DNA from 4 places in the Kosakonia sp. MUSA4 genome. Region 1 is predicted to be linked to each of the others. Evidence: predicted binding sites of a transcription regulator. Region 1 holds the regulator's gene; each other region holds the start of a gene.

Region 1 (3,124 bases):
TGTTCCCAGACAGCCAAGTGCGAAAATGGTCAGCCCGCTCAACAGAATAGGTCTGCGGCCATAGCGATCCGACAATGGCCCCCACACCAGTTGTGCGACAGCAAAGCCTGCCAGGAACAAACTGAGCGTGGCGCTAACGATGGCCGGAGAGGTTTGCAAATCTTGTTGTATCGCGCTAAACGCGGGCAGGTACATGTCGGTGGCTAAAAAGCCCAGCACGCTTAATCCCGCGAGCCAGACTAAAAATCCTTTGCCAGGTTGCATTCGAGTTCTCACCTTGTTGCTTCTTCAGGGCTGTCGAGTGTAAGGAGTGCTTTCCTGCTTGTGAAACGCTAATATTTGCGCAGTGATTTCAAAATTTTTGCAGGCAGATTATGTGGTCAGAATATTCACTGGAAGTGGTAGATGCTGTTGCGCGCAACGGTAGTTTCAGCGGTGCCGCCCAGGAGCTGCACCGTGTACCTTCAGCAGTGAGCTATACCGTGCGCCAACTCGAAGAGTGGCTGGCGGTTCCGTTATTCGAACGCCGTCATCGCGATGTGGAGCTAACACCCGCCGGAAGCTGGTTTTTAAAAGAGGGGCGATCTGTTATCAAAAAAATGCAGATCACCCGCCAACAGTGTCAACAGATCGCTAACGGCTGGCGCGGCCAGCTGGCGATTGCCGTGGATAACATTGTGAAACCGGCGCGAACACGGCAACTGATCGTCGATTTCTACCGACATTTTAACGATGTCGAGTTACAGGTTTACCAGGAGGTGTTCAACGGTGTCTGGGATGCGCTGGCAGATGGACGCGTTGAGGTGGCGATTGGCGCGACCCAGGCGATCCCGGTCGGTGGACGCTACGCGTTTCGTGATATGGGCATGCTGAGCTGGAAATGCGTGGTTTCCAGCCGCCATCCACTGGCATCAATGCCCGGCCCGCTAAGCGATGAAACGTTGCGCAACTGGCCTTCGTTGATTCAGGAAGATACGTCGCGCTCGTTGCCTAAACGCATTACCTGGCTGCTGGATAACCAGAAGCGGGTCATCGTGCCGGACTGGTCCGCTTCCGAAGCCTGCCTTTCTGCCGGGCTGTGCGTGGGGATGGTGCCCGCGCATTTCGCCCGTCCACGGCTGGACAGCGGCGACTGGGTGGCGCTGGAACTGGAGAACCCTTTTCCGGATGCGGCCTGCTGCCTGACATGGCAACAAAACGACGCATCACCGGCGTTGAGCTGGCTGCTGGAGTATCTGGGGGACAGTGAGACGCTGAACAGCGAATGGTTGCGGGAGCCGGAGTAACGGCCCCCGCGGGATGTGATTAACGGCGGTAGTCGCGGAACGGGCCATCCGCCACCGAGCGGCGTTCGATCAGGCGCGGATGAACTTCAATGGATTGCGACTCTTCGCGTTTGTTGACGATACGATCGAGCAACATGGTAAACGCTGTTTCACCCAGCGAATCTTTCGGCTGATGGATGGTGGTCAGCGCGGGCGTAAAGTAGCGGGAATTGCGCACATTGTCATAGCCGATCAGCGAAATGTCCTGGGGAACGCGCAGCCCCATCTCATCTGCCGCGCAGAGCGCGCCCATCGCCATAATATCGCCGCCGCAGAACACGGCAGTGGGGCGGTGTGACTGGTTGAGGATCTGCTGCATCGCCCGGTAACCCGATTCCGGTTCAAAGTCGCCCTGTACGATCCAGTTTTCCGGTACGGTGATGATCGCTTCTTCCATCGCCTTCATAAAACCAGCGAGGCGGCCAGCGCCGGTGTTGCGCTCCAGCGGGCCTGGAATGACGCCGATATCGCGATGCCCGCGCTCAATCAGATAGCGGCCGGCCATATAGCCGCCTTCAAAAGCGTTATCAATGACCGAGTCGGTAAAATCGGCTTTCGCCTCGCCCCAGTCCATCACCACCATCGGGATATTACGGTACTCTTCCAGCATGCTCAGCAGCGATTCCGGGTATTCGGAGCACATCACCAGCAGGCCATCGACACGTTTTTGCGCCATCATCGACAGGTAGGCGCGCTGTTTCTCAAGGTTGTTCCAGGCGTTGCCAAGGATCAAGGTGTAGCCTTTCTGGAAGCATTTTTTCTCTACAGCTTCGATGATCTCGGCAAAATAGGCGGCTTCGCTGCTGGTGGCCAGCAAACCGATCGATTTAGTGTGATTGACTTTCAGGCTACGCGCCACGGCGCTGGGGGAGTAATGCAACTCTTTGATCGCTGCCCATACGGCGTTGCGGGTCTCTTCAGCGACGAAGCGCGTTTTGTTGATTACATGTGATACGGTTGTAGTGGAAACGTTTGCTCGTTTCGCGACGTCTTTAATCGTTGCCATCAGAAATCACTCCAGACCATATCATAAGCTCCTGATAATACTTAAGGTAAACGTTTGCCTTCAATCACCCTGAACCCCAGCAAAGTGAGTGCGGTACGCCGGGAAAAAGACACTAAACGTCAGGAGGGGAGTCAATGGCCGGTACGCTAATAAATTTAGCGTCGAATTTTGTCTTATCTTGAGCAAAAGGGGAAGCGCTAAAACATATCTCCCGCTAATTCCTGCAAGATTTTTATGATTATCTGTGCAAAAATGCGCAAACTCACTTTTTGTGGGGAAATGAAAATGGAGAAAAATTGATGAGCACCGATCTGAAGTATTCTTTGGTCACTACTGTCATTGTTCTGAGCCTGATTGTTTTCGGTGGGCTGACCGCCGCGCTGCATTGATCTGACACGAGGGAGAGCCTTCTCCCTCGGCTTTTCCCCCGCCATTGTTATCACTTCTGCAATAATCTTTTGTCATCCTGCTAACTTCTGTTTTTTGTGATTCATGTCATACTTTTGACTTCTGCGACAGTGTCCCCAACCGACACGGCTTTTTCGGAGTCAAACGATGAAAATTAATTTCCCTCTGCTTGCCCTGGCGATTGGCGCCTTTGGGATAGGTACAACGGAGTTCTCCCCGATGGGGTTGCTGCCCGTTATTGCCCGTGGCGTCGATGTTTCCATTCCGGCGGCGGGAATGCTGATTAGCGCTTATGCGATTGGCGTGATGGTGGGGGCGCCGCTAATGACGCTGCTGCTGTCACACCGTGGCAGACGTAACGCGCTGATCTTCCTGATGGCGATCT
Region 2 (3,124 bases), 2.3 Mb from region 1:
CCTCTCCCCTGTCGGGGAGAGGTTCGCTGTTCAATCCTGCCTTAATACCCGGTGTCCATACTCCAGCAGCGCATCCGTCACGTTGCGCATCATCCGACTTTCCGGCGCAAAACGGTGCCAGTAGAGCATACGGCGCTGTAACAGGCCTGGCGTCAGATCGATCAAATCGCCGCTCTTCAATTCTTTCTCGATTTGCAGGTGCGGGATCATACAGCAGGTCGTGCCCTGGCGCGCCAGTTGCACAAACGCTTCCGATGAATTCACGATATGGCAGGGCACGCTGCCCGGCGGTAAATCGAAATACTGCTGCAAAAATGCCTGATGCATATCATCCAGATGGTCGAACGCTACCGCCGGAGCTTTTAACAGCGCGGAACGGGTCACGCCGTTAGGAAAGTAGCGTTCGGCGAACTCTCTGGAACCGACAAACAGATAATCCAGCGCACCAAGTTGATCGACAAGGCAGCTCGGCAGCGCCTGCGGCTGAATACTGACCGCACCAACCACCTCGCCGCGACGCAGTCGCTCCTGGGTGCGGGTTTCATCCTCAACCTGCAAGTTCAGCCGAATGGGTGAATCCACCAGCACCGGTGCCAGCGCAGGCAGCAGCCAGGTTGCCAGGCTGTCGGCGTTGACCGCCAGCGACAGCAGCAGCGGCGTCGAGCCTGTTTGCTCATCGCCCAGCCACTCTTCTTCCAGCAGCTCGACCTGACGCAACAGCGCCAGCAGTTTTTGCCCTTGTTCGGTGGGACGCGGCGGAACAGTACGAACCAGTAATGGCTGGCCGAACATGTTTTCGAGCTGTTTTATGCGCTGCGACACGGCGGACTGAGTAATACACAGTTTTTGCGCGGCGCGCTCAAACCCACGCTCACGAATGACCGCATCAAGCGCCTGTAATGTTCTGTAGTCCGGACGTTTCATTGCTCGGCCAATCTCCTGAAAAATGATTACTCAGCACTATGACATAAATTTTTATTAGAATCAGACGAAATTGGACGTCGCGTAATGTGACACGGGTCACAGGGACATTTAGGCGAAGGGTGGTCTATAATGCGCCTGAAATTTCACACCACAGGCGAACGACCATGACGCAGGATGAACTCAAAAAAGCAGTGGGCTGGGCGGCACTCAAGTATGTTGAGCCCGGAACCATTGTCGGCGTAGGCACTGGCTCCACTGCGGCGCACTTTATTGATGCGCTCGGCACGATGAAAGGCCAGATCGAAGGCGCGGTTTCCAGTTCGGATGCCTCCACCGCGAAACTGAAAAGTCTTGGCATTACCGTGTTCGATCTCAATGCAGTGGATAAATTGGGTATCTACGTTGATGGCGCGGACGAAATCAACGGCCAGATGCAGATGATCAAAGGCGGCGGCGCAGCGCTGACGCGCGAGAAAATTATCGCCTCGGTAGCGGATAAATTTATCTGTATCGCTGATGCATCCAAGCAGGTTGATATCCTGGGGAAATTCCCGCTGCCGGTGGAAGTTATCCCGATGGCTCGCAGCGCCGTTGCGCGTCAACTGGTGAAGCTGGGCGGGCGCCCGGAATATCGTCAGAATGTTGTCACCGATAACGGCAACGTGATCCTCGACGTTTATGGGCTGGAGATCATCGATCCGATTGCGCTGGAAAACAGCATCAATAGCATCCCGGGCGTAGTCACTGTAGGGTTATTCGCCAATCGTGGCGCGGATGTGGCGCTGATCGGCACCGCCGACGGTGTGAAAACCATCATAAAATGATCTGACGGGGAGGCGCTCGCCTCCCTGTAAAAAAACGCGATCGGCAAATTTGGTGATATGTGTCACATTTATCGGCTGGCTATGCACTACCTGCCATCATTCCTCGCTTTACCAGCATTTTTATCTGCCATTTCCCGCTGGATGACATTTCTTCAGAGTGTGCACGCAAACGTTCATATTGCTGCAATAGTTTTTTTTGATATGTTGACTGAAGAAAACTGCATTTCGCACAACATCACAGTCAAGACAAAAAACAGGGTCGGGTAAATGGCAAAGGTATCACTGGAGAAAGACAAGATTAAATTTCTGCTCGTCGAAGGGGTGCACCAGAAAGCGCTGGATAGCCTCCGCGCGGCGGGTTATACCAACATTGAATTCCACAAAGGCGCGCTGGACACTGAGCAGCTTAAAGAGTCCATCCGTGATGCCCACTTTATCGGCCTGCGATCCCGTACTCAACTGACCGAAGATGTTATCGCTGCGGCGGAAAAATTAGTCGCGGTGGGCTGTTTCTGTATTGGTACTAACCAGGTGAATCTGGACGCTGCTGCAAAGCGTGGTATTCCGGTGTTCAATGCGCCGTTCTCCAACACTCGTTCCGTGGCGGAACTGGTTATTGGCGAACTGTTGCTGCTGATGCGCGGTATTCCTGAAGCGAACGCGAAAGCGCACCGCGGTATCTGGAACAAACTGGCGGTCGGTTCCTACGAAGCGCGCGGTAAAAAGCTTGGCATTATCGGCTATGGCCATATCGGTACGCAGTTGGGCATTCTGGCGGAATCGCTGGGGATGCACGTCTTCTTCTACGATATTGAAAGCAAGCTGCCGCTGGGCAACGCCACGCAGGTACAGCATCTTTCCGATTTGCTGAACATGAGCGATGTGGTGAGTCTGCATGTGCCGGAAACGCCGTCAACCAAAGATATGATTGGCGTTGAAGAGCTGAGATTGATGAAGCCGGGCGCGCTACTGATCAATGCTTCTCGCGGCACGGTGGTCGATATTCCGGCGCTGTGCGATGCGCTGAAAAGCAAACATCTGGCCGGTGCGGCAATTGACGTCTTCCCGACGGAACCCGCCACCAACAGCGACCCGTTTGATTCCCCGCTGTGCGAATTTGACAACGTGCTGCTGACGCCGCACATCGGCGGTTCAACGCAAGAAGCGCAGGAAAATATCGGTCTTGAAGTGGCTGGTAAACTGATTAAATATTCTGACAACGGTTCTACGCTGTCGGCTGTTAACTTCCCGGAAGTTTCTTTGCCGATGCACGGTGGCCGTCGCTTGCTGCACATCCACGAAAACCGTCCTGGCGTGCTGACTGCACTCAACCAAATCTTCGCCAGCCAGAATATCAACATCGCGGCGCAGTACCT
Region 3 (3,124 bases), 2.8 Mb from region 1:
CGGCTGGTGCCACCAGCGTCGATCGTCTGGTGACGCTGGAAGTGGTCTCGAAGCCCGGCGAAAACGCCATCGACCGTATCCTCAAGCTGATTGAAGAGGCCGAAGAGCGCCGCGCGCCAATTGAGCGCTTTATCGATCGCTTTAGCCGCATCTATACACCAGCGATTATGGCAGTAGCGCTGCTGGTCGCGGTTGTGCCGCCGCTGCTGTTCGCTGCGCCGTGGTTACCGTGGATCTACAAAGGGCTGGCGTTGCTGTTGATTGGTTGCCCGTGCGCGCTGGTGATCTCTACGCCAGCCGCGATTACCTCCGGGCTGGCAGTCGCCGCACGGCGTGGCGCGTTAATCAAAGGTGGCGCGGCGCTGGAACAACTTGGTCGCATCCGCCAGGTGGCATTTGATAAAACTGGCACGCTGACCATAGGCAAACCGCAGGTTGTCGCGGTCACGCCGCTGGCGGGGATCGACGAAGCGGAACTGCTGGCGCTCAGCGCCGCCGTTGAACAGGGCTCCACTCACCCGCTGGCGCAGGCTGTTGTACAGGAAGCGCAGCGCCGCCAGTTGCCGATTCCGACAGCGCAAGCGCAGAGAACGCTGGCCGGGAAAGGGATCGAAGCACAGATTGACGGGCAATATGTTCGCATCAGCGCACCGGATAAACTGCCGCAAGGAGTGCCAGGCTCGCTGTTAACACACATTCATCAGCAGGAGAGCCTCGGCCAGACCGTTATTGTGGTTGAGCGCGATGGCGAAGCGATTGGCACGCTGGCGCTGCAGGATACGCTGCGCGATGACGCTAAAGAAGCGGTTGCCGCGCTGCATGCGCTGGGCGTTCAGGGCGTGATCCTGACCGGAGATAACCCGCGCGCGGCGGCGGCGATCGCCGGGGAGCTGGGGCTGGATTTCCGCGCCGGGCTGTTGCCGGAAGATAAAGTGCAGGCGGTACAGGCGCTGAATCAGCGTTCACCGCTGGCGATGGTGGGCGATGGCATCAACGATGCGCCCGCCATGAAAGCCTCAACCATCGGGATTGCGATGGGCAGCGGCACCGATGTGGCGCTGGAAACGGCGGACGCGGCATTAACGCATAACCGCCTGATCGGCATTGGGCAGATGATCCGCCTGGCGCGCGCGACGCACAACAATATTCGCCAGAACATCGCCATGGCGCTGGGTTTGAAAGCTATCTTTCTGCTGACGACGCTGCTGGGAATGACCGGGCTGTGGCTGGCAGTGCTGGCGGATACCGGCGCAACGGTGCTGGTGACCGCCAATGCGTTGCGCCTGTTACGCAGCAAAGATTAGTGGCTTTTACGCACCACGTAGCGATACGGCAGTGATTCGGTTTGCCCGGCGACCAGCTCGTGTTCCATAAAACGGCAAAAGCCGGGAATATCGCGGGTGGTTGCCGGATCGTCGGCGATAATCAGCAATGTTTCGCCAACCTGCATATTACGCACGGTTTTGCGCACCATCATTACCGGTTCCGGGCAGCGTAAACCCTGCGCATCCAGCGTATGGTCAGCAGTGGAAAAGAAATCGGTCATCTTCATCTCGCAAGGGAAAAAACCGCATTAGTTTACGCCGCCTTTTTTGTGACGCAAGCAAGGTTAACGATTGCGTTAAAATTAACCATTGCATCCGGCAATAGTTGCAGTATCATGCGGCGGCTCTGCGTGGCAGAGCACAAAAAAGTACTGGGTTCCCTCACCCCATTTACCAAAAAGGTCACAATATGACGCAATTTTCATCCTCGCAGCGCATGAAAGCGCTGGTCTGGCTTTCGCTTTTTCATCTGCTGGTGATTATCTCCAGTAACTATCTGGTGCAGCTGCCGGTCGCCATTTTTGGTTTCCAGACCACCTGGGGCGCATTCAGTTTCCCGTTTATTTTTCTCGCGACAGATTTAACCGTGCGCATTTTCGGCGCGCCGCTGGCAAGACGCATTATTTTCGCCGTAATGGTGCCTGCGCTGCTGGCCTCTTATGTGATCTCTTCGCTGTTTTATATGGGAAGCTGGCAAGGTTTTGGCGCGCTGGCGCATTTCAACCTGTTTGTCGCCCGTATCGCCAGCGCCAGCTTTATGGCCTATGCGCTGGGGCAAATTCTCGACGTGCATGTGTTTAACCGCCTGCGTCAGAATCGCCGCTGGTGGCTTGCGCCTGCGGCTTCCACCGTGTTCGGTAACGCCAGCGACACCGTTGCGTTCTTCTTTATTGCTTTCTGGCGCAGCCCGGATGCGTTTATGGCGCAGCACTGGACGGAAATCGCGATGGTGGATTACAGCTTTAAAGTGCTTATCAGCATCGCCTTCTTCCTGCCGATGTACGGTGTGTTGTTGAATATGTTACTGAAAAGGCTGGCAGACAAATCTGAAATTAACGCGTTGCAGGCCAGTTAAGAGTACCGCCAGGCAGATGTGATAAGATGGGGCGCTGAGCCGTTATGGCTGTTTATTGAAAGGAAGAAGTCAATGCGCAATCTGGTTAAATATGTCGGTATTGGCCTGCTGGTCGTCGGGCTGGCTGCCTGTGATAACAGCGACAGCAAGAAGCCGGTTCAGGCCGCTTCAGCTGAAAGCAATGCAACAGGCCAGCCGATAACGCTGCTTGACGGCAAGCTCAGCTTCTCGCTGCCGGCGGATATGACCGATCAGAGCGGCAAGCTGGGCACCCAGTCTAATAATATGCACGTTTACTCCGACGCCACCGGCCAGAAAGCGGTGATCGTCATCGTTGGCGACAACACGCAGGAAGATTTAGCGGCGCTGGCGAAACGCCTGGAAGATCAACAGCGTGGCCGCGACCCGCAGTTGCAGGTTGTGACCAATAAAGCGATTGAGATCAAAGGCCAGACGCTGCAACAACTCGACAGCATTATCTCGGCCAAAGGTCAGACGGCTTGGTCTTCCGTGGTGCTGGGCAAAGTTGACAATAAACTGCTGACCTTGCAGGTCACGCTGCCAGCGGATAACCAGCAGCAGGCGCAAACCGCCGCAGAAAACATCATTAATACTATCGTGGTGAAATAATCCCGCTGCGAGGAATAACGAGGGAACCTGCGGGTTCCCTTTTTTATTGCCGGATGACACCGTCGTCCCGATAAACAGAGCGCTAGCGGGCAAT
Region 4 (3,124 bases), 1.8 Mb from region 1:
ACAGATAAAATTCCATCGCCGGGTCGCTGAATTTCCCTTCCTGCGCGGTTAAATCCATTAATCCTTCACTGTGAAAACGACCGCGATCGGTCGCCTGCGGCTGCTGATACCAGACATGCTGGTAGAAGTCGTTGAGTGATGCGCCAAGCTGGCTGACTTCGTCAGCAAAAGCATGGACCTGACCATCAAGCGCGGCGTGGAACCAGTTAACCTGCGCGCGATGCTGTGTCTTGGCCAGATGATCCAGCATCGCCAGCATTGGCGTCTGGCCGACACCGGCAGAAATCAGCGTTACCGGCGTAGTGGCCGGAATAGCCATAAAGAAATCCCCGGCAGGCGCGGCCAGATGAACGATATCGCCCGGTTTGGCTTCGTCGTGCAGCCATTCGGAAACCTGACCACCCGCTTCGCGTTTCACGGCGATGCGGTACGTTTTGCCATTCGGCTTGCGGGTCAGTGAGTACTGACGAATTTCCTGGTGGGCAAAACCTTCCGGCTTCAGCCAGATACCGAGATATTGTCCCGGCTGATAATCCGCAACCGGCAGACCATCGACAGGTTCAAATTCAAAACTGGTGATCAACGCGCTCTGCGGGATTTTTTCACGCAGACGGAAAGCGCGCGTACCTTGCCAGCCGCCGGTTTTTTCTGCGTGCTCGCTGTAGATTTGCGCTTCGCGATTGATAAAGACGCCCGCCAGCACGCCGTAGGCTTTTCCCCATGCATCCAGTACTTCCTGGCCCGGGCTGAACATCTCATCCAGCGTCGCCAGCAGATGCGCGCCAACGATGTTGTACTGCTCCGGCTGGATCTGGAAGCTGGTGTGTTTCTGGGCGATTTTTTCCACCGCAGGCAGCAGGGCGGCGAGATTATCAATATTGCTGGCATACGCGGCAATGGCATTGAACAGTGCTTCACGCTGATCGCCGTTGCGCTGGTTGCTCATATTGAAGATCTCTTTCAGCTCCGGATTATGCGTAAACATACGGTCATAAAAATGCGCGGTCAGTTTGGGGCCGGTCGCGGCCAGCAGGGGAAGGGTGGCTTTTACCGTTGCGATGGTTTGGGCGTCGAGCATGGTGCTTCCTTTTTTGGTTAACTTTTAAAGTTGTATTTTAAATGCATCTTATAGCGCAGCGCACTGGCTTGTAAAGAGCTGACAATGTAAAGGGGTTTGAACGTGAATAACTTGCATCACAAACCTGAAAAGAAATCCGTTTTCTCGCCGGATGGCATTATCGCTCAAACCCTTGCCTGGTGCGGAGCCAAACGTTTGCGTAAAAACCTTTGTCAAGACCTGTTATCGGGTTATTAATCAGTTATACTGTGAGCCGTTCCCCAAATTGGGCCTTCGAAAAGAGTTGTTTTGTTAGCTGAGTCAGGAGATGCGGATGTTAAAGCGTGAAATGAACATTGCCGATTATGATGCCGAATTATGGCAGGCTATGGAGCAAGAAAAAGTACGTCAGGAAGAGCACATTGAACTGATCGCCTCCGAAAACTACACCAGCCCGCGTGTGATGCAGGCTCAGGGTTCTCAGCTGACGAACAAATATGCTGAAGGCTATCCGGGCAAGCGCTACTACGGCGGTTGCGAATATGTGGATATCGTTGAGCAACTGGCTATCGATCGTGCAAAAGAGCTGTTTGGCGCCGATTACGCCAACGTGCAGCCGCACTCCGGTTCGCAGGCGAACTTCGCGGTTTACACCTCTCTGCTGGAGCCGGGCGACACTGTTCTGGGTATGAACCTGGCGCACGGCGGCCACCTGACTCACGGTTCTCCGGTGAACTTCTCCGGCAAGCTGTACAACATCGTACCTTACGGCATCGATGAAACCGGCCACATCGATTACAACGACCTGAATACACAGGCGCAGAAGCACAAACCGAAAATGATCATCGGCGGCTTCTCTGCTTACTCCGGCGTGGTTGACTGGGCGAAAATGCGTGAAATCGCCGACAGCATCGGCGCTTACCTGTTCGTCGATATGGCGCACGTTGCTGGCCTGGTCGCCGCAGGCGTTTACCCGAACCCGGTTCCGCATGCGCACGTTGTGACCACCACCACGCACAAAACCCTGGCGGGTCCGCGCGGCGGCCTGATCCTGGCGAAAGGCGGTAGCGAAGATCTGTACAAAAAACTGAACTCCGCAGTGTTCCCTGGCGGCCAGGGCGGCCCGCTGATGCACGTGATCGCTGGTAAAGCGGTGGCGCTGAAAGAAGCGATGGAGCCTGAGTTCAAAACCTACCAGCAGCAGGTCGCGAAAAACGCCAAAGCGATGGTTGAAGTGTTCCTGAGCCGCGGCTACAAAGTGGTTTCCGGCGGTACGGACAACCACCTGTTCCTGCTGGATCTGGTAGATAAAAATCTGACCGGTAAAGAAGCAGATGCCGCGCTGGGCCGTGCTAACATCACCGTTAACAAAAACAGCGTGCCGAACGATCCGAAGAGCCCGTTCGTCACCTCCGGTATCCGTATCGGCAGCCCGGCAGTGACTCGTCGCGGTTTTAAAGAAGCGGAAGTGAAAGAGCTGGCTGGCTGGATGTGTGACGTGCTGGACAGCATCAATGACGAAGCGGTTATTGAGCGCACCAAACAGAAAGTGCTGGATATCTGCGCGCGCTTCCCGGTTTACGCGTAAGCATTAGATCAGAAAGCAAAAAGGCCGCATTGAGCGGCCTTTTTTATGCCTGTCGCCTGGCAAACGCGCTCTACTGCAAGCTGGCGTAACCGTGAATGCCCATATACATTCCGACCAGCGCAATCAGCGCGCTGGAGAAATAAGGGGCTTTACGGGCGATGGTGTTGAAGCCGGACCAGCGTTTTGCCGCCTGCTGTACGCTAAAGGCAGCGCCGACACCGACCGCGACCAGCGTCAGCGCAAGGCCGATACTGAAACAGACCACCAGCGTGGCACCCAGCGTCAGCGCTTTGAGCTGAATACAGATCAGCAGAATGGTGATCGCCGCCGGGCAGGGGATCAGCCCGCCGGTCAGACCAAACAACAGGATCTGCCCATTCGTCACTTCGGTCCCGTTAAAGCGGCGCTCAATATCTCTGGCATGCGCCCGTTCGTGCGCATCCTGATACTCCTCTTCTTTTACCACCTTACGCACCGAC

The links. Region 1 encodes PurR, which represses purine synthesis genes. Its sites were predicted from a motif close to CANGCAAACGTTTGCNTG; they were not measured.
Region 2: the regulator PurR is predicted to act here: its motif matches at 1,911-1,928, upstream of serA (phosphoglycerate dehydrogenase).
Region 3: the regulator PurR is predicted to act here: its motif matches at 1,606-1,623, upstream of tusA (sulfurtransferase TusA).
Region 4: the regulator PurR is predicted to act here: its motif matches at 1,263-1,280, upstream of glyA (serine hydroxymethyltransferase).

Annotation. Positions count from the first base shown of each region.
Region 1 is NZ_CP025697.1:2,173,182-2,176,305, forward strand. Features, by position in the region: gene punC (purine nucleoside transporter PunC) at 1-264, opposite strand, end outside; gene punR (DNA-binding transcriptional activator PunR) at 375-1,286, shown strand; gene purR (HTH-type transcriptional repressor PurR) at 1,306-2,331, opposite strand; gene C0557_RS10360 (YnhF family membrane protein) at 2,631-2,720, shown strand; gene C0557_RS10365 (MFS transporter) at 2,887-3,124, shown strand, end outside.
Region 2 is NZ_CP025697.1:4,500,244-4,503,367, reverse strand. Features, by position in the region: gene argP (DNA-binding transcriptional regulator ArgP) at 31-924, opposite strand; gene rpiA (ribose-5-phosphate isomerase RpiA) at 1,089-1,748, shown strand; gene serA (phosphoglycerate dehydrogenase) at 2,016-3,124, shown strand, end outside.
Region 3 is NZ_CP025697.1:5,112,228-5,115,351, forward strand. Features, by position in the region: gene zntA (Zn(II)/Cd(II)/Pb(II) translocating P-type ATPase ZntA) at 1-1,304, shown strand, start outside; gene tusA (sulfurtransferase TusA) at 1,301-1,546, opposite strand; gene C0557_RS24385 (7-cyano-7-deazaguanine/7-aminomethyl-7-deazaguanine transporter) at 1,735-2,400, shown strand; gene C0557_RS24390 (DcrB family lipoprotein) at 2,473-3,030, shown strand; gene C0557_RS24395 (MFS transporter) at 3,124-3,124, opposite strand, start outside.
Region 4 is NZ_CP025697.1:3,929,667-3,932,790, reverse strand. Features, by position in the region: gene hmpA (NO-inducible flavohemoprotein) at 1-1,078, opposite strand, end outside; gene glyA (serine hydroxymethyltransferase) at 1,392-2,645, shown strand; gene C0557_RS18495 (nickel/cobalt efflux protein RcnA) at 2,716-3,124, opposite strand, start outside.